DNA from 2 places in the Pseudalkalibacillus sp. Hm43 genome. Region 1 is predicted to be linked to the other one. Evidence: a T-box and tRNA genes for the amino acid it is inferred to sense, from the RefSeq annotation. Region 1 holds a T-box; the other holds one or more tRNA genes.

Region 1 (12,360 bases):
GATCTTCCCCAACTTTTACCGCGTTACTGTTCGCTGATTCTTTACCAGCAATATCAACAGCACGTACGACATAAGTGAAGTTTCCTCCGGAAATCTTGAAGCTCGTTGCGTTTCCGCCTTTCACTTCGCCTACCTTGCTATATTTGTTCGAACCATTCGGTGTACGATATATGCGATATCCGATGACATCATTTTCACCAGATGCACCCCATGTAAGGCTGCTACCGCTCTTCTTGATGCCAACAGCACCAGGAGCTTTACCGTTATCGTTCAATTCTTCTTCACCGATGATGTTATCCCAATCGTCTTTAATGACGTCTTCGAGGTCGACATGTTCAAAGTATTCTTCCTTGATCATGACGCCATCGTCTGTAAATTCACCAGGCGTGTTTCCGAGTGCTTTGAACTTCTTGCCCTGAGAGTTTACGACGTATTTCACTTGTTGGAGACTGTCGTCTTCAGACTTCGGCAAGTACTTCACGTTGAACCAATCCGTTTCAACAAGCCCTGCTTCTTTACAAAGTGGAGAAGGGAGCTTGCCTGAAATTCCACAGAAGGAAGCTTTGACGATTCCGCCAGGTCTTTTATGATTTCCACCTGGATCCATCAGCTTCGGATCAATGTCGTAAGCCGCATTTGCTAATGCTGACCAAACCCGGATTCCACGTACTGTATGGGATCCATGTTGTGAGTCGGACATGGTTTTCGGTGTATCATAACCCATCCATAGACCGAGTGTGACATTCGGGTTGGTTGCAATGAACCACGTATCTTTCGTTTGTTGTGATGTTCCTGTCTTACCAGCCCAGTCAGAGCGGAATTTCAAGAAACGGTTTGCACTTGCACCCGTACCACTATTGAAGACTGTACGCATCATATCGAGCGTCAACCAAGCTGTTTGTGGTGAAAAGACATCTACAGACTTGGATTCATGTTTGTAGAAGGTGTCTCCTTCTTTCGTGTCAATCTTTTCAATCATATACGCATCGACGAACTTACCGCCGTTCGCAAATGTTGCATATGCATTTGTCGTTTCTTCAACCGTTACCCCGTAAGTAGGACTTCCAAGTGCCAGGGAACGATTGTATCTTTCGTTTTGACCAATTGTCGTAAAGCCCATCTCGTACAGGTTTTCAGTCGCTTTGAGCGGATCCATCTTCACGTACGTTCTTGCTGCGGGTACGTTGTAAGACCACTGTAACGCTTTTCTTGCAGTGACCAAACCATGGTAGCTTCCACCGTAGTTCTGAACTTTCCAAGGACTACTTCCCGTATTAGCGAATGTGAAAGGTGTATCAGGAATAATCGAACCTGGCTGGATAATGCCTTGTTCCATTGCTGGTGCGTATGCGAGTAACGGCTTCATCGTTGAACCGTTATGTCGCTTCGCTTGTGTCGCGTGGTTCAAGTTTTCCCGGTTATAGTCACGTCCACCAACGAAACTGAGAATCGCACCAGTATCGTTTTTGATCAATATGGAACCAACGTCTTCCATTTCTTTTTCGTCTGTTGTCGGCTCATATTTATCATTCGCATAAGGTACTTCTGTTTTCGCTACTTGCATTTTGTCATATATTTTCTTGTTGATGGTCGTATGGATCTTATAGCCTTTCTTCCTCAATTCGAGGTCGGCTGCTTTCGCATAACTTTCTTTTTCAGTCGGTGTCAACTCCGAATAATCCTTACCGTCTTTTTCAGCTAATTGGACCTTCAATACATTGACCGCTCGACGTTCGATTTCCATCGTCAACCAAGGATACTGTTCAAATGGACTTGGTGTATCCTTAGCGAATTCTTTTGTAATATCAGTTGCGAGTGCTTTCTCGTACTCTTCTTTCGTTATGTACCCTCCGGTATGCATTCTGGAAAGTACCGTTTTCATACGAGTCATACCTGCCGTCAGGTTTTCTTTCACTTTTCCATCGTTCGTAAAAGGCGTGTAACCGAACGGACTTTGTGGTAAACCAGCTATGAACGCTGCTTGCGGGAGGCTTAGATCCTTCGCTTCGACACCAAAAATACCTTGGGCAGCCGCTTGGATACCAGCGATGTTTCTGCCGGAAGCGTTACGCCCGAATGGCACGATATTAAGGTACGCTTCAAGAATTTCTTCTTTTTCAAAATAACGTTCCAGACGCAATGCGAGGAGCATTTCCTTCGCTTTACGGTCGAAAGAGACTTCCCGTGTGAGGATCTGGTTTTTGACAAGCTGCTGTGTCAGTGTACTACCACCTGTCTGAACGGCAGCTCCTGTCACCTCTTGGAAGATGGCACGTGCAATCGCTTTCGGAACGATCCCTTCGTGTTCATGGAAATACTGATCTTCCGTCGCGATGACGGCATCAATGACATGAGGCGAAATTTCCTTGATTCCGACCTCTTGTCGGATGACGTCTGATCGTAGGTTTCCTAACAACGTCCCATCTGCAAAATAAATCTTACTGGTCTCTGAATAGTTGTATATGTCATTCTTCATGTTATTGTAAGTACGGATAGGTTCGTTTTTAACGAGAGAGGCGAAGTAGCCTGCCCCGACGCCAGTAGCGAAGAATCCACCGGCAACAGTAATTACTAATAAGATCAAGAATAAGTTCCAAACCACTTTTCCAGTGATACGACTGAACTTAAATATGTTCTTATCATCTAAAACCTTCATGAAATGCTTGATTTTTTCAATGAAGGAAGTTAGGTGATCCATTCTCATTCCCCCCTAAATTTCAACCTTAATTATAGCACATCCGAAATAAGTGGAATACCTTTCTTCGACATTTGTAGACTGCTATTTGACATTTAAGTGCCAGTTGTGATACAAAATGATTATACTTTTTTCATACGTTTACATAGCAATGACAGGAATAAGTAGCAGTTATCCTCCCTGTTTGTAGAGAGCTGGTGGTCGGTGTGAACCAGCACAAAGGATAATGTGAATTACATCCTCGAGCACCTTTTGTGAAGAATTTTATGAGTAGCAAAGGGCGGTGAAGAGCCGTTATCTTCATTGAGGTGGAAGCACTGTTTTTTGGTTGTGCTTCAAAAAGGATGGTACCGCGTCGATCACGTTCCTTTCATATTGAAAGGGACGTTTTTTAATGCAAAAAATAAATCGGTCATATATTGAAGGGAGAATGGATCATGGATCAAAAATTTGAGTTAAGCCCTGAACAGCAGTTGGAAGTTGAACGCCAGCTGGACATTCTACAGCGTGGGGTTGTCGAAATCGTACCGGAAGAGGATTTGAAAAAGAAGATTGAAAAGTCTGTAGCGACAGGCGTACCTTTGAAGGTGAAGTTGGGATTGGATCCTTCCGCGCCGGATGTACACGTCGGTCACACGGTGCCGTTGCATAAGCTTCGCCAGTTCCAGGAGCTTGGGCACGAGATCCAATTGTTGATTGGTGACTTTACAGGTCGTATCGGGGACCCGACAGGGAAGTCTGAAACGCGTAAGCAACTGACGGATTTTGAGATCAAAGAGAACGCGAAGACGTACGTCCATCAATTCGGTAAAATCATCGACATGGACAAGACGACTGTGCATTTCAATGCGAAGTGGCTTTCGAAGCTGGACTTCGCTGACGTAATTGAGCTGGCAGCAAAAGTGACAGTCGCGCGTATGTTGGAGCGTGACGATTTCGAGAAGCGTTACAAGTCCGGTCAAGCGATCTCCATCCATGAATTCTTCTACCCGTTGATGCAAGGTTACGATTCGGTGGCACTTGAAAGTGATATCGAAATCGGCGGAACAGACCAGAAGTTCAACCTGTTGATGGGCCGTCAGCTGCAGGAAGAGTACGGGAAAGAGAAGCAGGTAACAATGACGCTTCCGTTGATTGAAGGTCTTGATGGTGTCCGCAAGATGTCGAAGTCGTTGAACAACTACATCGGAATCGACGAGCATCCGAACGAAATCTTTGGAAAATCAATGTCCATCCCCGATGACTTGATGATCAAGTACTTCGAGCTGGCGACGCCACTTCCGATTGAAGAGGTGCGTGCGATCGAAGAGGGTGTGCAGAGCGGAGAGTTGCACCCGCGTGATATGAAAATCAAGCTCGCGAAGACGTTCGTCGAGATGTACCACGGGCATGACGAAGCGGCTGCTGCTGAAAAGCATTTCCGCACCGTGTTCTCGAAAGGTGCATTGCCGGATGACATTCCGGAACACGAGTGGGCTGGTGAAGACGAGAAGTGGATCGTCGAGCTGATCGTTGACCTCGGATTGCTGAACTCAAAAGGGGAAGCCCGTCGAATGATCCAGAACGGCGGCGTGAAGATCAACCAGGAGAAAGTCGACGACGTACAGGCACAAGTCGCAGTCGAAGACGGCATGATCGTCCAAGTCGGCAAACGTAAATTCGTGAAGGTCATTAAAGGATAAATGAGGAGAGAGCCGTCCGGTGGGGCGGCTCTTTTCAATATTTTGAATAGGATGAGGTGAGAACCGGCTGCGGCCGGTTCTTTTCTATTTGGAGTGTGATTTCTAATAAGGAGAGAACCGTCAGATGACGGTTCTTTTTCCGAAGACTTAAATCGATTGAAGAGACTAATCAAAAACATCATACACCGAGTGAAAGAGATTTTGTCGAAAACTTCGGTTTAGAACCGGAGGATATCATAACAGGTGTACAATGTCCGCATTGTGAACAGTTTCCTATGGAACGATCTTATGGAAAATGGTTATGTCATTCCTGCAACAAATCCTCGAAAGATGCCCATAAAAAAGCTCTCCAAGAATATCTTCTTTTATTTAATCCTTCTATCACAACTAACGAAATGAAAAAATTCCTCCATATTGAATCCAGAGAAGTTGTAAAGTATATCATTCAGTCACTACAGCTAAAAGGAGAAGGCACCACTAGCAATCGTAAATAGGATTTGACCTCATTAATGAAGCTAAAATAGGACACAAAAAACCCCCGAACACGAGGTTCGAGGGCATTTCCAAAGCACTTATTAACGAGAGTAGAACTCAACGATAAGAGCTTCAGTGATTTCAGCTGGAAGTTCAGAACGCTCAGGGTAGCGAGTGTAAGAACCTTCTAGCTTGTTTTCGTCGAATGTAAGATATTCTGGTACGAAGTTGTTTACATCAAGAGCTTCCTTAACGATGTCAAGGTTGCGAGACTTTTCACGTAGTCCGATTACTTGTCCTGGAGCTACACGGTAAGATGGAATGTCAACGCGCTTTCCATCAACAGTTACGTGACCGTGTCCAACCAATTGACGAGCTTGACGACGAGTACGTGCAAGTCCTAAACGGTAAACAAGGTTATCTAGACGAGACTCAAGAAGAATCATGAAGTTCTCACCGTGGATTCCGTTCATTTTACCTGCTTGATCAAACAATTTACGGAATTGACGCTCATTCATGCCATACATGTGACGAAGCTTCTGCTTCTCTTGAAGTTGCAATCCGTATTCAGACATCTTCTTACGCTGGTTTGGACCATGTTGTCCAGGAGCGTAAGGACGCTTTTCTAATTCTTTCCCAGTCCCACTAAGAGAGATTCCTAGACGACGGGAGATTTTCCATTTTGGTCCTGTATATCGAGCCATAATTGACTCCTCCTTCACTGATTTTTTGTTGTGAAACAAAAACAGTGCCGGTGTGATCGCTCACGTGTTCATTATGTTTTCATACATCCTCACCTCGACAGCATGAGGTTACGCGATGCACCTTGCAAACAGCCGCAGCTGCAAGGAACATAATGAGAGGGCTCACGTGAATTCACATGGCTGTCTTAATTTACACAAAGAACATTGTATTACTTTTACCGACATTAGTCAAGGGCCTTTCCAAAGCGCACAGACAATACTCGATATTCCTCCATATAATGTAACACAAAATGTCAAAAGAATATGGTACGATGAAAAAAGAAAGCGTTTACATACACAGAAAAGGGGAGTGTTCTGAAGTGAAAAAGAGGATCGAAACAGAAGTCATACATTCAGGTTACTCGTCGGATCAGCACCATGGTGCGTTGGCCCCGCCGATCTATCCGACATCGACATTCGTTTTTCCTAATGCTGAAACCGGTGAACAACGTTTTGCAGGAGAAGAGGAAGGGTTCATTTATTCGAGGCTTGGCAATCCGACTGTGAAGATGTTGGAAGAGCGCATCGCAGTCTTAGAAGGTGGCGAAAAGGGACTGGCGTTCGGTTCGGGGATGGCAGCCGTTTCCGCCGTATTACTCGGACTAACGAAAACAGAAGACCACATTCTTTGTTCACAAGGCGTTTATGGCTGTACGTTCGGGCTGCTTCAGATGATGGAAGAAAAGTACCGGATTTATCATGATCTTATCCCGATGACAGATCCGGAATTCATTGAAGAGCACATTCAGCCGAACACGAAAGTCATTTTTATCGAAACACCGATCAATCCGACGATGACACTCGTCGACCTTGAAATGGTCAGTAAAATTGCGGCAAAACACAACATTACCGTTGTTATCGATAACACGTTCTGTACACCTTACTTACAACGTCCGCTTGAACATGGATGCCACATCGTCATCCACAGTGCGACGAAATATATCGGAGGGCATGGAGATGTTGTTGCTGGGCTAGTCGTCAGTGATGCTGAAACGATCAACTTCCTTGCTTCCACGACTCAAAAAGACATCGGAGGCATCATGTCACCTTTCGATGCATGGTTACTTCTTAGAGGTCTCAAAACCTTGCCGATCAGAATGGACCGACATTGTGAAAATGCTGCTTACATCAATGAAAAATTGAAGGGACATCCGATGGTGGAAGCGGTCGACTACCCAGGGGATCCACAGTTCCGGGATTATATGGTGGCGAAAAAGCAGATGGATCGTCCAGGTGGACTCATCAGTTTTAAAATCAAAGGTGGCAAAAAGGACGCGCAAAGGTTCATCAATTCTATGGAGCTCATCAAGATTGCTGTGAGCCTTGGTGATGCCGAATCTCTCATCCAACATCCTGCAACGATGACCCACGCGGTTGTAGGTGAAGAGTCCCGTGCGAAGATGGGTATCACCGACAACTTGATCCGTCTTTCAGTAGGACTAGAAGCGAAGGAAGACATCTGGGCAGACCTCGAGCAAGCGCTGGAGCTCTACAAAAACAGCGGGATGACCGAAACCGTTTAATCTCCAATATAGAAAAAAGGGGGCGTAATTCGCCCCCTTTCTTAATGCCTTATATATGCAACGTCAACTCTTCAACGAATTGTTCCAAGTATTTCTGATCGACTTCATCAAAGCGTGAAGTCACTGGACTATCGATATCCAGTACACCAATGACTGTACCGTCCTTCACGATCGGTACGACAATCTCGCTTCGGGATGCCGCATCACATGCTATGTGGCCAGGGAATTGGTGGACGTCTTCGACCAGCATCGTTTTCTTTTCTTGGACTGCTGTACCGCATACCCCTTTACCGACCGGGATTCTTACACATGCCGGTAGCCCTTGGAAAGGTCCGAGCACTAACTCTCCATCATCCATCAGATAGAATCCAACCCAGTTCACTTCTTTCAAGAATTGGTTCAACAAAGCAGAGGCGTTTGAAAGATTTGCGATTAGGTTCTTTTCACCTTCCAAAAGTGCTTTCAACTGTTTGATGACCATTTGATAGTTTTCTTCACGATTTCCTGTGTATATTTCGACGTCAAACATGGCATTTCTCCCTCGCAATCCTAGAAATTAGTCTTATCATATCAGATAATGTAGAAACTTTCATTTCATATGTCGAGCGTTTAACGAAGGATTTTCAAGGGTAAAGAAGAATGTTGGTAGTATAGATCGTATGTTGAGGTGATTTGCCATGAATAAGGCTCTGTCCATCACCAAAGAAAAAGTAGCAGAAGCTGCAGCATACTTGTTTAATAACAACGGCTACTCGGGGACATCCGTCCGTGACATCGCAGATAAGGCTGGCGTAAACGTATCCTTGATTTCTTATTATTTTGGTGGGAAGAAAGGACTACTGGAATTTCTCATGTCTTCCTTTCTTGAAGGCTATCTCTATGTGCTTGAAGACGCCTATGAAAAATTGGAAAAGGATTCTGCCCGTAGTTGTTTGAATAAGCTCATCGAAGAAGTGATCATCTACCAGCAAGGTCGCTCCCAGGCGGCGAGGCTCGTACACAGGGAAATAAGTATTGATACGACCCTTGTAAGGGAGATCATGACGACTTATTTGATGAAGGAAAAATACTACTATAATGCGATATTCGATAAAGGGATCAAGCAGAAGGAATTCAAATCTGTTTCGAAAAACATGGTGATCATGCAGTTGAGGAGCATGCTGTTCATGCCGTTTCTCTATCCGCAGTACATACGGGAAATCTATCAGTTTTCCGTTAACGACCGGTACTTCACGACGAAGTACATGAACACGATCCAAAACTGGGTGAACGAAACACTCTGTATCCATTATGATGCCAATGCACTGGCAGGAAAAGAAAATAAGGAAGCACCGCTTGCAGCCCCTTAAAAAGGCTGAGTGAGCGGTGCTTCTTTCATCAACTGTCCATAGCCTTGACCGAGGTCTTTCGCACTATGGGCATCGGAACCATAAACGAGCGGAATGTGTCTCTTCAGGGCTTCTTTCACAATCCATTCAGATGGGTAAGGCTCCCGACATAAAGGCTTCATCATACCCGAACCATTATAATCTAGTTGGAGATTTTGTTCGGCAACAAGATCAAGCGTATCCAGAATCTCTTTTTTGTTGATGTCCGGATTCGGGAATTTCTTTTGAAATTTCATGACAAGGCTCATATGACCGATTCGCTTCGGTTTATTTTTTCCTAGATCGGCTGTAATCGAACGTTGCACTGTCCGATAATAGTGTGTGTAAACGTTCTGAACCGATCCCAGCTCATCGACAAGCACTCCGAACACATCCGGGCTATAATCCATGCAGTGATAATTTGCACCGGACTTTAAAAAATGGACAGACAGGATCGCATCGTCCAGATGAGGACCATATTCATCGAGAAAAGCGCGGGATTCGTGTTCGTAACCTTCAATAAAATCCACTTCAAGACCCGTTTTGATGATGAGATCTTTCTCGTATTCATGACGAAGGTCATTGATACGCGCTACATACGACTCCATTTCTTGCAGCTTCATACCGCTATCTTGTTGGGGGGTAGGATCGGTGAAACCAGCGGGTAAAGGAGCATGTTCGGTAAATGTGAGTCCCTTGAGACCGAGCTCAATTGCTCGTTCGATGTATTTGTGAAAATCGTCTTTGGAACCATGAGGACAATACGGTGTGTGAACGTGTCCATCAAAAATTTTCATATGGATCCTCCTTATCTGGGATTTCTGTCAGAAAAAAGCAATTTTTTATCAAATTTTCGAAAAAATGTAGTTATGAAAGTCGCATACATGGTATTATAGTAGTTATGAAGAACGCCGAAATCCCATGAATTTTGGCGAAAAATAGTACATATTGTAGAAATATTATTTCCTAGAAAATTTTCATGCCATAATTTTTACTTAATAGCTTAATATACATAACTGAAAAAGGGAAGGATGGAAGGTCCCTATGATGATTTATATCTTCATGGTGCTGATCGTGCTGCTTTCAGCATTTATAGGTTACGGTACATACACACGAAAGAAAATTTATGACCAGATCGATCATCTCGAAACACAAAAAGTGAATATCATGAATCGCCCTCTTTCGGATGAAATCGCTAAAGTGAAAGCATTAGAAATGATCGGAGAGACGGAAAAGAAGTTCGAGGTTTGGCGAGAAGAGTGGGATGTCATCGTTACACAACAGCTTCCAAATTTAGAAGAGAACCTATTTGATGCAGAAGATGCTGCAGACAAATACCGTTTCAAAAAAGCGCGCAACATCCTGTCTGAAACTCGAAAGGCCATTTTCCATATCGAAGAAAAGATCGATGAAATTTCTTCAGAAATCAATGAATTCGTTGAAAGTGAAGAGTTGAACCGGAAAGAAATCGGAGAATTGAAGGAAGAATTCAAAGGGTTGCGAAAGCACCTTCTCACGCACTATCGTGCTCTGGGTCCTCTGGTTGAAACGTTTGAGAAGAGAATTGAACAGGTTTCGGAAAAATTCGCCAATTACAACGAAGAGACGGAAAACGGCAACCATATCGCTGCCCGTACATATATCATCCAGATCGACGAAGATATCCGAACGTTGCAATATGAGCTCGAAGTAATGCCAGAATTGCTATACCAGTTCCAATCAGAAATTCCTGAGACGATCAAAGAACTCAAAGAAGGTCTCAAACAGATGGAAGAACAAGGCTTCAGAGTCGATCAATTAGGTGTCGAAAAAGAGCTTGAAGTAATCGACTATGCTTACGGTATCATCAAAGAAAAAGTCCATCACATCGAAGTCGAAGAGGCGCGGGAAGAAATCAGCCAGATGAACGCTAAGATCGAAGAGCTCTACGATACACTAGAGGCGGAAGTTGTAGCGAAACAGACGGTTGCTGAACGAAGCGAAGAAATCAAAATAGACGTCGAAGGTCTTAAGACGGAGATTCAACAGCTGAATGAAGAGACGAACGTCGTACGACTCAGCTATCAGATCGAGCAAGAGAACCTAGACTTACAAGAACGATTAGAAAACTCATTTGAAAAGCTGGAGAAACGAGTAGGAACGATCCTTCACTCAATGGATGAGCAACATCAATCCTATACATCAGTCCAAGAGATGCTTGAAGGTGTAACGAAGCAACTGGAAGAGCTTCGCGAAATGACGGAAGTATATCAGGAGAAACTTCAAAACCTCCGTAAAGATGAGCTGGAGGCTGTTGAAAAAATCCACGAATTCCGTAAAAAGCTGATCGATGCAAAAAAGGAAGTCCATCGCAATAATCTTCCGGGTCTTCCAGAAACGTTCTTTGCATCCATGCACGATGCCGAAGTGAAGCTTCAAACCGTCACCAACAAATTGAATGATAAACCTTTGCAAATGGCTGAAGTGCTCCATCGCTTGATTGAAGCAGAAGAAGCCATCGATGAAGTGTATGAGAAAACGTATCATATCATCGATCGTGCCGTTTGGGCAGAACGCCTGATCCAATACGGTAACCGTTATCGTAGCCAGTATATTACGGTCGCTGTCAAGCTTTCTGAAGCCGAGCAATCCTTCCGTACGTACAATTATGAAGATGCGTTGGAACATGCGGCTGAAGCCATCGATACTGTTGAGCCAGGCATTCTACAACGTTTAGAAGAAAGCTATAAACCGAAACAAAAAGTATAGCGAAAGAAAAACCCGAAGGTGCACTTCTCCAGTTGGAGAGTCCTAGCCTTCGGGTTTTATTATGCACATAGAAAAAGGACGACCAGCGATGGATCATCCTTAAACTCAATTTGTTTTATGCTTCGTTCGGATCGGGGTTTTCAGCCGATTGGTTTCGAGTCCGTGCAACAAGGTAACCGATGATTGCCCCTATGATGGATGGTACAATCCAACCGATCCCCTCGTCATATAGAGGAAGAATGACGCTGAACACTTCAGCTACAGCTGAGATATCCACCTTCATCTGCTTCAATGCATCAAAGATACTTATGATTCCTGCACCTAACAATCCCCCGATATACACTTCACGGTGTCCACCGAACTGACGATGAAGATAAGAGTAACCAACAAGCGCGATTGCAAGTGGATAAACACCGATCAATACTGGCAATGTGAGGTTGATCAATTGTGTAAGGCCGACATTGGCAACCGCCGCACTGAACACACACAAAATAGCGATGATCAATTTGTACGAGACATTCGGTAACAAGCTCTTGAAGTATTCACCACAAGCCGTTACAAGCCCGATAGAAGTTGTTAAACAAGCGAACGTAATCGCAACCGCCAATAAGCTGATGCCGAATTGACCGAACAATAGATCAGCAGACCCTGTCAAAATGGCACCGCCGTTAGCTAGCTCTCCAAGTGCCCCACGGCTTGTAGCACCGATATACGCAAGAGAAAGATACACTAAGGCAAGACCGCTGACAGCGATGATACCCGCTTTCGTCGTCGCTTTGGCGATTTCTTTTTTATCCGTAACACCTTTCGACTTCACCGCGTTGATGATGATGATTCCGAATACAAGAGCTGCGATGGCATCCATCGTCAGGTAACCGTTGATGAAACCAGTGAAAAATGGAGTAGATGCATAGTCCCCTTTAGGTGCTGAGAAATCACCCATCGGACTGAAGATTCCTTTGAACACAATCAAACCGATGACCGTAATCAGAATCGGAGTTAGGATCTTACCGATTCGATCCACGAGTTTGGTCGGATTGAGCGCAAACCAGAATGTGATTCCAAAAAAGATGATCGTATAAATGAAAAGCGGTAGTCCATTTGGATTCACACTTTCTGCTAAGAATG
Region 2 (12,360 bases), 1.2 Mb from region 1:
GCCCGTCACACCACGAGAGTTTGTAACACCCGAAGTCGGTGAGGTAACCTTTTGGAACCAGCCGCCGAAGGTGGGACAGATGATTGGGGTGAAGTCGTAACAAGGTAGCCGTATCGGAAGGTGCGGCTGGATCACCTCCTTTCTAAGGAGTCCTTTTAGGACATAAGCCCTTCGGGGCAACACGCTTTGGCTTTTGTTTAGTTTTGAAAGAGCTTATGTTCTTTCAAAGGATTCTTCGACTAACTACGTCACGTCCTGTGACAACGTCGAAGTCAGCCCATCCATGGGCAAGTCTGTTCCTTGAAAACTAGATAACGAAAATTCTTGAAAACAAGACATCGAAACGTCATTTAATGACAAAGTAAGTAAAGTGTAAGTTCATTCATAACGTGGTTAAGTTATGAAGGGCGCACGGTGGATGCCTTGGCACTAGGAGCCGACGAAGGACGGGACGAACACCGATATGCTTCGGGGAGCTGTAAGTAAGCTTTGATCCGGAGATTTCCGAATGGGGGAACCCACTGTCCGTAATGGGACAGTATCCATACCTGAATACATAGGGTATGAGAAGGCAGACCTGGGGAACTGAAACATCTTAGTACCCAGAGGAAGAGAAAGCAATCGCGATTTCCTGAGTAGCGGCGAGCGAAACGGAATCAGCCCAAACCAAGAGGCTTGCCTCTTGGGGTTGTAGGACACTCTATACGGAGTAAGAAAGGAACGGCGTAGGCGAAGCGGTCTGGAAAGGCCCGCTAGAAGAGGTAACAGCCCTGTAGCCAAAACGTCGTTCCCTCCAGAGTGGATCCTGAGTACGGCGGGACACGTGAAACCCCGTCGGAATCTGGGAGGACCATCTCCCAAGGCTAAATACTCCCTAGTGACCGATAGTGAACCAGTACCGTGAGGGAAAGGTGAAAAGCACCCCGGAAGGGGAGTGAAAGAGATCCTGAAACCGTGTGCCTACAAGTAGTCGGAGCCCATTAACGGGTGACGGCGTGCCTTTTGTAGAATGAACCGGCGAGTTACGATAACGTGCAAGGTTAAGTTGAGAAGACGGAGCCGCAGCGAAAGCGAGTCTGAATAGGGCGAAGGAGTACGTTGTCGTAGACCCGAAACCGAGTGATCTACCCATGTCCAGGGTGAAGTTCAGGTAACACTGAATGGAGGCCCGAACCCACGCACGTTGAAAAGTGCGGGGATGAGGTGTGGGTAGGGGTGAAATGCCAATCGAACTCGGAGATAGCTGGTTCTCCCCGAAATAGCTTTAGGGCTAGCCTCGTGGTGAGAGTTCTGGAGGTAGAGCACTGATTGGACTAGGGGTCCCCACAGGATTACCGAATTCAGTCAAACTCCGAATGCCAGGAACTTGTCCACGGGAGTCAGACTGCGAGTGATAAGATCCGTAGTCGAGAGGGAAACAGCCCAGACCATCAGCTAAGGTCCCCAAGTATACGTTAAGTGGAAAAGGATGTGGAGTTGCCCAGACAACCAGGATGTTGGCTTAGAAGCAGCCACCATTTAAAGAGTGCGTAATAGCTCACTGGTCGAGTGACTCTGCGCCGAAAATGTACCGGGGCTAAACGTATCACCGAAGCTATGGATTGTACCTTTGGTACAGTGGTAGGGGAGCGTTCGAAGGGCTGAGAAGCGAGACCGGAAGGACTCGTGGAGCGCTTTGAAGTGAGAATGCCGGTATGAGTAGCGAAAAGAGAAGTGAGAATCTTCTCCATCGAAAGCCCAAGGTTTCCTGAGGAAGGCTCGTCCGCTCAGGGTTAGTCGGGACCTAAGCCGAGGCCGAAAGGCGTAGGCGATGGACAACAGGTTGATATTCCTGTACCACCTCCTTTCCGTTTGAGCAACGGGGGGACGCAGGAAGGTAGGGAGAGCGCGCTGATGGATATGCGCGTCCAAGCAGTCAAGGCCGGTGGATAGGCAAATCCGTCCACCATACGGCAGAGCTGTGATGGCGAGGGAACTAAAGTACCGAAGTCCCTGATCCTACACTGCCAAGAAAAGCCTCTAGCGAGGAAAGAGGTGCCCGTACCGTAAACCGACACAGGTAGGCGAGGAGAGAATCCTAAGATGCTCGGGAGAACTCTCGTTAAGGAACTCGGCAAAATGACCCCGTAACTTCGGGAGAAGGGGTGCTCTGATAGGGTGTATGCCCGAGAGAGCCGCAGTGAAAAGATCCAAGCGACTGTTTAGCAAAAACACAGGTCTCTGCGAAGCCGTAAGGCGAAGTATAGGGGCTGACACCTGCCCGGTGCTGGAAGGTTAAGAGGAGGGGTTATCCCTTACGGGAGAAGCTCTGAATCGAAGCCCCAGTAAACGGCGGCCGTAACTATAACGGTCCTAAGGTAGCGAAATTCCTTGTCGGGTAAGTTCCGACCCGCACGAAAGGTGCAACGACTTGGATACTGTCTCAACGAGAGACCCGGTGAAATTATAGTACCTGTGAAGATGCAGGTTACCCGCGACAGGACGGAAAGACCCCATGGAGCTTTACTGTAGCCTGATATTGGATTTTGGTATCGTTTGTACAGGATAGGTAGGAGCCTTAGAAGCCGGACCGCTAGGTTCGGTGGAGGCGTCGGTGGGATACTACCCTGACGGTATTGAAATTCTAACCCAGGACCGTGATCCGGTTCGGAGACAGTGTCAGGTGGGCAGTTTGACTGGGGCGGTCGCCTCCTAAAGTGTAACGGAGGCGCCCAAAGGTTCCCTCAGAATGGTTGGAAATCATTCGCAGAGTGTAAAGGCACAAGGGAGCTTGACTGCGAGACCTACAAGTCGAGCAGGGACGAAAGTCGGGCTTAGTGATCCGGTGGTTCCGCATGGAAGGGCCATCGCTCAACGGATAAAAGCTACCCTGGGGATAACAGGCTTATCTCCCCCAAGAGTCCACATCGACGGGGAGGTTTGGCACCTCGATGTCGGCTCATCGCATCCTGGGGCTGAAGTAGGTCCCAAGGGTTGGGCTGTTCGCCCATTAAAGCGGTACGCGAGCTGGGTTCAGAACGTCGTGAGACAGTTCGGTCCCTATCCGTCGCGGGCGCAGGAAATTTGAGAGGAGCTGTCCTTAGTACGAGAGGACCGGGATGGACACACCGCTGGTGTACCAGTTGTTCCGCCAGGAGCATCGCTGGGTAGCTACGTGTGGACGGGATAAGTGCTGAAAGCATCTAAGCATGAAGCCCCCCTCAAGATGAGATTTCCCATCGCGTCAAGCGAGTAAGATCCCTCAGAGATGATGAGGTTGATAGGTCTGGTGTGGAAGCGTGGTGACACGTGAAGCTGACAGATACTAATCGATCGAGGACTTAACCATAAAAATGAACGCGGACTAACAACGTCACGTCCTGTGACAACGTCCGCACTAGCACATCCTGTGCGTCGTGTTTTCAAGAACCGTTAGTTATCTAGTTTTGAGGGAACATTTTTCTAAAAAAGTCCTTGCAAAAGCATTTTCTTTTTAGTAATATATATCTTGTCCTTACTAAGGATTGTGATTGTGGATCATTTTGAAATGGTCTGGTGATGATGGCGAAGAGGTCACACCCGTTCCCATGCCGAACACGGAAGTTAAGCTCTTCAGCGCCAATGGTAATTGGGGGCTTCCCCCTGTGAGAGTAGGACATCGCCGGGCCAACCTATTTAATTTCAATGATTATTCCACAGTAGCTCAGTGGTAGAGCTATCGGCTGTTAACCGATCGGTCGCAGGTTCGAGTCCTGCCTGTGGAGCCATTTGCTTCCATAGCTCAGCAGGTAGAGCACTTCCATGGTAAGGAAGAGGTCAGCGGTTCGAACCCGCTTGGAAGCTCCATCAAAATTTCAATAATGGCCCCTTGGTCAAGTGGTTAAGACACCGCCCTTTCACGGCGGTAACACGGGTTCGAATCCCGTAGGGGTCACCATCCATATTGGAGGATTAGCTCAGCTGGGAGAGCACCTGCCTTACAAGCAGGGGGTCGGCGGTTCGATCCCGTCATCCTCCACCATTTAATCTTTGCTGGTCTCACAGATCAACGATCTGAAATCGGGACGACAAAAAAATGAGTAGCATCTTATATTACTACGCTGGCCTAGCTCAATTGGTAGAGCAACTGACTTGTAATCAGTAGGTTGGGGGTTCAAGTCCTCTGGCCAGCACCATCTTCATTTTAAATTAGACTATTTAGTCTTTTTTTATTGGAGGGGTAGCGAAGTGGCTAAACGCGGCGGACTGTAAATCCGCTCCCTCCGGGTTCGGCGGTTCGAATCCGTCCCCCTCCACCATTTATTTAAAAGACTGCGAGCCATTAGCTCAGTCGGTAGAGCATCTGACTTTTAATCAGAGGGTCGAAGGTTCGAGTCCTTCATGGCTCACCAGTTTAGATTCGCTCTGATTGGATATAATTATGATATATGCGGGTGTAGTTTAGTGGTAAAACAAGAGCCTTCCAAGCTCTGGTCGTGAGTTCGATTCTCATCACCCGCTCCATGGGGCCTTAGCTCAGCTGGGAGAGCGCCTGCCTTGCACGCAGGAGGTCAGCGGTTCGATCCCGCTAGGCTCCACCATTACATAAACTCTTCAACTCTCTAAACAAATGTTTAGAGAGTTTTTTAGTATTTAGCACATGCTATACACAGAAAATGTAAACGCTTTATAATTATCCAAAACCAGAGACAAAACCGGTTAAATAGCGTATAAGTATACAGGTTTATGTCTAGTTGAACCACAGTATGATGAACCCCTACAATAGAGAGTGGAGCGAAATCAATGAGGAGGAAAAATATGAACAAGAATATCGGAATCTTAGGTGTTCCTATGGACCTTGGACAAATGCGCCGAGGTGTTGATATGGGTCCAAGTGCAATGAGATATGCAGGTCTGATCGAACGCTTAGAGAACCTTGGTTATGAAGTAGAAGACCATGGTGATGTTGAAATCCCTCAAAGAGAGAAAGTAGCTAGCACTGAAACGAATTTGAAAAACCTGCAAGGGGTCATTGAAGCAAGTACACGTCTTGCAGAAGGTGTGGACAAGATCATCCAAGATGGACATTTCCCACTCGTTCTTGGAGGGGATCACAGTATCGCCATCGGAACACTTGCTGGAGTATCGAAGCATTATGATAACTTAGGTGTCATCTGGTATGATGCGCACGGTGATTTGAATACAGGCGATACGTCCCCAAGTGGGAACATCCATGGTATGCCACTTGCAGTCAGCTTGGGAATCGGACATGAGAAGCTGAAGGATATCGGTGGGTATGGACCTAAGATCAAGCCTGAGAACATCGTCATTATCGGTGCTCGATCTCTTGATGAAGGAGAACGTGTATTGATTCGTGAAAAAGGCATCAAAGTATTTACAATGCACGAAATCGATCGTATGGGAATGCCGAAGGTTATGGAGGAAGCGATTGAATATGTCTCCAAAAACACAGACGGTGTACACTTGAGCTTGGATCTTGATGGTCTCGATCCAGCAGAAGCACCTGGAGTAGGTACTCCGGTATTAGGTGGCATCAGTTATCGTGAAAGCCACTTGGCGATGGAAATGCTTGAAGAAGCGAAGATCATCACGTCTGCTGAATTTGTGGAAGTGAATCCGATACTGGATGACAAAAACAAAACTGCGACTTGTGCAGTTGGACTAGTTGGCTCTCTATTTGGAGAAAAGTTAATATAAGAGAAATTCATCAAAAGGACCTTACCGAATTGTTTCGGTAGGGTCCTTTTTTCACGATAAGAATTTATTGCGAATACGTTGGAATAAGTAAGTGTAAGGGCGGGGAGGAAAAAAGGGTGAATGAAAAAGTATCGGTGCTTATACCCACATATAATAACGGCAAATATTTAAGAGAAGCAATTGACAGTATGTATGCTCAAACGTATACAAATTGGGAAGTGATCTTGGTAGATGATGCATCAACTGATCGAAGTATAGATTCAATAAGCGCTCTTCTTGAGGATGAGCGAATCACATTGGTTAAAAATCATGAAAATCTAGGAAAGGGCAAATGTTTGAACAAAGGATTGCAACTGATCCATACCCGCTTTTTTCTAGAGTTAGATGGTGATGATTGGCTACCTTCAGATGCGTTAAAAGTATTGATGGAAACAGCAGGGAAATCTGAGAGTGATGTCGCTCTTTTTACAGGGAATGTTATGTGGGTGTTTGAGAATGAGAAGGGGAAACAAAGGACCAAATATGAGAAAACAATTATGACACATGGGCGTTCACCTAAAGATCGTTATGAGATCCTTCTATCCAATTATGTTCCATACCCGCGGTTTTATCGAACAGAGTGTGTCAAAAGCATCGGTGGGTGGCCGGTAGTGCCGTACGACGGAAGACATGCAGATGACTTGCATATTTTCCTAAGGCTAATTGAGAAATACCGATTTGAATGGATTGATCAATTGATTTACTATTACCGCATGTATTCCAACAATCAGACGAATCGTAATCGAAAATATATCCAAGAAACGGTTGAATGGATTGTCCGCAATACTCTAAAAAGGTGGGGCGACGAATATGATCCTGACTTCACCATCAAAGGCGGTTATAAAGTAGTCAATAGATTAAATCTGAAAAACTAACCGTCCATAATATGCACAGTAAAAATTATTCCTGTATAAAAAGAAAATAGCAGCTTCATGTCGAAGCTGCTTACTTAGGATACTTTTATCATTTCACTCTTGATTCCATCGTAACGGTTGAGGAGGTCATCCAAGTACTGACTAATTTCAACAACCTCTGAGGAAAATAACGGTTTTTCTTTCGCCAGGGTCAACATTCTTTTTCTAGAGGTTTCGATTTCGTTCAATAGATAACGTTCTTCAGCTGACAACTCGCCCACCTGCTTTCGCTCGTAATGGTTGTTACTCATAATACCCGATATCTGTAAACATAAACCTATTTTTAACAAAAATATTCATCACCTGGATGTTTTCCCATGTTAGAATATGAGTTGGATAGTACTAATGGGGTATAAGGAAAATTTTGAGATCGCAAAATCGGGGGTTCCTATATGGATATAACGGTGAAGCGTTTGGTTAGATCAGTCAAAAAAGGGGATCAGAAAGCATTCGAAGAGCTGGTTGAAATATATAAAGATAAGGTATATCATATCGTCTATCGCATGTTGGGGAACGTGCATGAGGCGGAAGACATCGCACAGGATGCCTTTGTACGTGCTTATATACATATCGAGAAGTATAATGAAGCACATAAATTTTCAACTTGGCTATATAGAATTGCAACCAATTTGACAATCGACCGTATAAGAAAGAAAAAACCAGATTATTATTTAGATGCAGAAGTTGCGGGTGGAGAAGGATTGACCCTTTATTCACAAGTTGCAGTTGCAGAACAATTACCTGAAGAAAAAATTGAAACCTTTGAGCTTCAAGAACGTATACAAAGAGAGATTCTACAACTGCCTCCTAAATATCGTTCAGCAATAGCTTTAAAATATTTGGAGGAATTATCACTGAAAGAAATCAGCGATATCTTACAGATACCCGTTTCTACAGTCAAGACAAGAATCCATCGTGGGAGAGAAGCACTTAGAAAACGGTTGAAAGATCTGGATGGATAGGAGGATATGAGATGAAATGTGATAAGAAATATTCGTCCTATATGCACAAATGGGTAGACGAAAGCATTGAACCTCTCGAAAAAATCGAATTACTACAACATATAAAGGGATGTTCGGATTGTCATGAACAATTCGAGGAATTGAAAAATGTGGATCGAATGCTCGTAAGTCATCATTCGATCAAGGCGCCGAATGGTTTTACTTCAAAAGTGATGGAACGGTTACCACGTGAAAAGTCCACCTCAAAAATGCGCAGATGGTTTAAACATCATCCGCTCCTGACAGCAGCTGTTGTATTTCTGATATTGATGTCAGGATCCATTTACAGTGAATGGGGAGGAAACAAGGATAACCCGATCTCTGTCACCGCAAACGGTGCTCAAGTGAAGATTGACGAACAGAGCAAGCGTGTCATCGTTCCAGAAGGAGAAACCGTTAAAGGAGATCTAGTCGTACGGAACGGTGATGTTGAAATTGCTGGGATGGTAGAAGGAAATGTGACTGTCATCAACGGAAAACACTATCTGGCTTCCGCAGGGCATATAGCCGGTGAAAGTGAAGAAATCCATCAAGTAACGGAATGGGTCTGGTACAGGTTGAAAGAAGGATTCATGGGCATCAAGAACTGGTTTGTATCCGATCATGAGTAGGATTTTATCAATAGGCATTCATATTGGACAGGCATGAACAAGTGAGCCTGTCCTTTTTTCACGTTTTCGCAGAAAGGGATCGAATTTGGTAGAGAACATTAATTATTCCTTTACAACGGAGACAGAATACACCTCAATGTCGAAAAATAGAAATAGCTGCAAATTATGATATAATGTAAGAGTTACACTAGTAACAAACTGACCATTGTTGGAAACAATGATTCTAAGTTGATCAGTTTGGAGGATGACGAGATGTTTCCCGTTGGAGACTTTAACGTATTGAACTACATAAACGATATAATAGATATCCTCTTAGTCACCTATGTGATCTATAAACTTATCATGCTTATCAAAGGGACAAAGGCGATTCAACTGTTGAAAGGAATCACCGTCATTGTGGCGGTCTGGTTCTTCAGTGGTATCTTCAAGCTCAACACGTTGAACTGGCTCATGAATGAGGCGATTACATACGGGATTTTGGCGATCATCATCATATTCCAGCCTGAGCTGCGGAGAGCACTTGAGCAGCTAGGACGGGGAAGGTTCTTTTCTAGAGGGATGATTGCTGAAGAAGAGAAGAATCAGAAGACGATAGAAGCGTTGATGAAGGCGACCAATTATATGGCCAAACGTCGTATCGGAGCTCTGATTACACTTGAAAGAGAAACCGGGTTGGATGATTATGTGGAAACCGGAATTCCGATCAATGCACATTTGAGTTCCGAGTTGTTGATCAACATTTTCATTCCGAACACACCGTTACATGATGGAGCTGTCATCATCAATGACGATCAAATCTTGTCAGCTGCAAGTTATCTGCCATTATCGGAGAGTCCATTCATCTCGAAGGAACTCGGAACGAGACACCGTGCAGCACTCGGTATTTCAGAAGTGACAGACGGACTGACACTGGTGGTTTCTGAAGAAACTGGGCATGTTTCCCTGACGAAAAATGGGGAGCTGTACCGTAACTTAGATGAAGAGATGTTACGAAAACTATTAGAGGCCGAGATTATGAATAAATCTAAAGCAACTTCCTCATCGAAGTGGAACTGGAGGGGGAAGAAAGATGGATAGATTGCTTAAGAGTCATTGGTTTGTAAAAATAACTGCCTTTCTAGTCGCTCTAATGATGTACACGTCTGTCAATATTACGAATCAGGAAGCGAATGAAACGAACACGGAGATCCCTACAACCGGAGAAGAAATATTTAAAACCGTTCCACTTGAAGCTGAATACGATGATAATAAATATGTTCTTATGGGCTTACCGGATCGTGTGAAAGTTGAGTTCAACGGATCTAGAGCAGACCTTACAAAATTAGGGTTGCAGAGAGGTCAGACAGCTTATGTCGACTTGTCTGATAAAGGCCCCGGTCAATATGAAGCGAACTTGAAAATAGATAATATTCCGAATGGGATTGAGTACACATTTGAGGAACCGACCGTAACGGTTACGCTTCACGAGAAGAAAACAGAAACGTTCCCTGTAACCGTTCAGCTGCTGGATGAAGATCAGCTTGCGGATGGGTACATTGCTGGCACGCCTGAAATAGAACAAGATGAAATTGAAATCACAGGTGCAAAAGAAATCATTGATGAGATTAAATATGTACGAGCTTTCATCAATGTCGGCGATGCAAAAGAGACGTTCACACGTGAAGTCAAGATCCAAGCACTGAACAAGAGTTATGATCCGATTGATATTGTCATTGATCCTTCTACAACAGAAGTGACAGTACCAATCGATAATCCTAGTAAAGATCTACCTGTATCCATCGAACGGGAAGGTTCCGTCCCTGATGGCATTGAAGTAAGATCCATCACAGCGGAAGAAGAGGAAATTACGATCCATGCACCAAAAGATGTCTTGGATCAGCTGGACACCATCAACATCCCTGTTGATTTAAGCAACATCACCGAGGATGAGACTATAGAGGTGGAGGTTCCTTTACCAGACGGAGCATTCTATACCTCACCGAAGAAAGTGAAAGTCATCATTGATGTTGAACAGGTGGAAGATTCCTCAGGGGACTCACCGAATGAAACGGCAAGTACGAAAACATTCAAAGACCTTCCAATTCAGATCATGGGATTAGGAGAAGACCGGGAAGGGACCATCAGAGAGCCTGAAAATGGCGTTATGGATTTGACGGTCTCCGGTAAGGAAGAAGATTTGAATGCTTTATCAGAAGATAAGATTACTGCTTTTGTAGATGCTGAAGATTTATCAGACGGAGAGCATGACGTAAATATCGAGGTTGAGTTACCGGAATCTTTTACGTATGACTCGAAGTTGAAGAAAGCGACCTTAACCATCAGCGAAAGAACTGCCTAATGTATAAGGGAAGAAGGAGCGATTGAATTAATGGGTAAATATTTTGGAACAGACGGAGTCAGAGGTGTAGCAAATACCGAACTAACACCTGAATTAGCATTCAAATTAGGGCGTTTTGGCGGTTATGTTCTGACGAAAGAAACCCAAAAGCCAAAAATCATCATTGGACGAGATACACGGATTTCTGGTCACATGCTTGAAGGAGCATTGGTAGCAGGACTCTTATCCATCGGTGCGGAAGTGATGCGGTTAGGCGTCATCTCTACGCCAGGTGTAGCGTATTTGACGAAAGCATTAGGTGCTCAGGCTGGTGTCATGATTTCGGCATCACACAATCCTGTTGGAGATAATGGAATCAAGTTCTTCGGATCAGATGGTTTTAAACTGTTGGATCAACAAGAACAGGAAATTGAGGAGCTCATCGATCAGGATGAGGATCAGTTACCTAGACCGACAGGAATGGATCTTGGACTTGTGAGTGATTATTTCGAGGGTGGACAGAAATATCTGCAGTTCTTGAAACAAACGATCGACGAGGATTTCTCGAACCTCCGTATTGCATTGGATTGTGCACACGGTGCTGTTTCTTCACTTGCACCTCATTTGTTCGCCGACTTGGATGCGGATATCACAACGATCGGATCATCCCCGAATGGATTGAACATCAATGATGGTGTCGGATCGACTCACCCAGAAAAATTGGTTGAGCTTGTGAAAGAAAAAGAAGCAGATATTGGTCTTGCGTTCGATGGTGATGGCGATCGTCTGATTGCTGTAGATGAGAACGGTCAGATTGTCGATGGAGACCAGATCATGTTCATTTGTGCGAAGCACTTCTACAATGAAGGCAGATTGAAGCATGATACAGTCGTATCAACTGTGATGAGTAACCTTGGTTTTTACAAAGGCTTGGAAGAGTCGAATATTCAATCCGAACAGACAGCTGTCGGGGACCGCTATGTGATGGAACGCATGCGTGCAGGTGATTTCAACCTCGGTGGTGAACAATCGGGTCATATCATCTTCTTGGACCATGGTACGACTGGAGACGGACTGCTTTCTGCCTTACAACTCGTGAACATCATGAAGTTGACGAACAAACCATTATCGGAATTGGCAGGGGAAATGAAGAAGTTCCCTCAGTGCCTGAAGAACGTCAAGGTGACCGATAAACATAAAGTTATGGAAAACCCTAGCGTTAAAGAAGCGATTGAAAGCGTAGAAGCTGAAACGAATGGTAATGGACGTGTCCTTGTACGACCGTCTGGTACAGAGCCGCTCGTCCGCGTCATGGTTGAAGCACCGACTGAAGAGCTGTGTGAAGCCTATGCAGACAAAATTGCACGTGTAGTAGAAAGTGAAATGGGGTACATTCAACAGTAAGGTCATAAATCGACATTCGATTCGAATACTATGCAGGGCAGCTCGAGCACACGAAACGAGCTGCTTTTGCATAAATTTATATAAGGTTTTGACCATAATAGGAAAAGCTATAGGAAAAGAAGAATTAATCATTGACGCTGTTTTTGTTCTGGTGTATGATATTTCCATTCGAGCAAAGAAAGGAGGATCGTAAGGAATACGCAACAAAAAGCGCCTGGACTATTTCATCGGATAAATTTCCGACACCGCGGCGGTGAACGAAATAGTTGACGAGGAAAGAGGTTTATCGAATCATCGGCGGGTACCTCTCGGTTTACATCGACCGGAAGATCCATACTGAAAACACTGAGGCGACTTGGTGAACAAAGGGATGGATCCGATGTAACAAAAACAAATAG

What was found. A T-box is a leader RNA that pairs with one kind of tRNA and senses whether it is charged. The one in region 1 lies ahead of tyrS (tyrosine--tRNA ligase), so its partner is inferred to be a tRNA-Tyr.
Region 2: it has a tRNA-Tyr gene. The T-box ahead of tyrS (tyrosine--tRNA ligase) is inferred to sense a tRNA for this amino acid. The anticodon was not compared.

What each region holds. Positions count from the first base shown of each region.
Region 1 is NZ_CM135129.1:3,428,770-3,441,129, forward strand. It holds gene ACXQIQ_RS17845 (transglycosylase domain-containing protein) at 1-2,698, opposite strand, end outside; T-box leader at 2,838-3,067, shown strand; gene tyrS (tyrosine--tRNA ligase) at 3,133-4,377, shown strand; gene rpsD (30S ribosomal protein S4) at 4,953-5,555, opposite strand; gene megL (methionine gamma-lyase) at 5,867-7,117, shown strand; gene ACXQIQ_RS17865 (GAF domain-containing protein) at 7,167-7,646, opposite strand; gene refZ (forespore capture DNA-binding protein RefZ) at 7,795-8,466, shown strand; gene hisJ (histidinol-phosphatase HisJ) at 8,463-9,281, opposite strand; gene ezrA (septation ring formation regulator EzrA) at 9,529-11,232, shown strand; gene brnQ (branched-chain amino acid transport system II carrier protein) at 11,348-12,360, opposite strand, start outside.
Region 2 is NZ_CM135129.1:2,263,702-2,276,061, reverse strand. It holds rRNA gene ACXQIQ_RS12100 (16S ribosomal RNA) at 1-142, shown strand, start outside; rRNA gene ACXQIQ_RS12095 (23S ribosomal RNA) at 392-3,328, shown strand; rRNA gene rrf (5S ribosomal RNA) at 3,531-3,646, shown strand; tRNA gene ACXQIQ_RS12085 (tRNA-Asn) at 3,672-3,746, shown strand; tRNA gene ACXQIQ_RS12080 (tRNA-Thr) at 3,750-3,825, shown strand; tRNA gene ACXQIQ_RS12075 (tRNA-Glu) at 3,842-3,916, shown strand; tRNA gene ACXQIQ_RS12070 (tRNA-Val) at 3,925-4,000, shown strand; tRNA gene ACXQIQ_RS12065 (tRNA-Thr) at 4,079-4,154, shown strand; tRNA gene ACXQIQ_RS12060 (tRNA-Tyr) at 4,193-4,277, shown strand; tRNA gene ACXQIQ_RS12055 (tRNA-Lys) at 4,295-4,370, shown strand; tRNA gene ACXQIQ_RS12050 (tRNA-Gly) at 4,409-4,482, shown strand; tRNA gene ACXQIQ_RS12045 (tRNA-Ala) at 4,484-4,559, shown strand; gene rocF (arginase) at 4,777-5,676, shown strand; gene ACXQIQ_RS12035 (glycosyltransferase family 2 protein) at 5,793-6,590, shown strand; gene ACXQIQ_RS12030 (Spo0E family sporulation regulatory protein-aspartic acid phosphatase) at 6,665-6,841, opposite strand; gene sigW (RNA polymerase sigma factor SigW) at 7,022-7,591, shown strand; gene ACXQIQ_RS12020 (anti-sigma factor) at 7,603-8,241, shown strand; gene cdaA (diadenylate cyclase CdaA) at 8,494-9,318, shown strand; gene ACXQIQ_RS12010 (CdaR family protein) at 9,311-10,579, shown strand; gene glmM (phosphoglucosamine mutase) at 10,610-11,962, shown strand.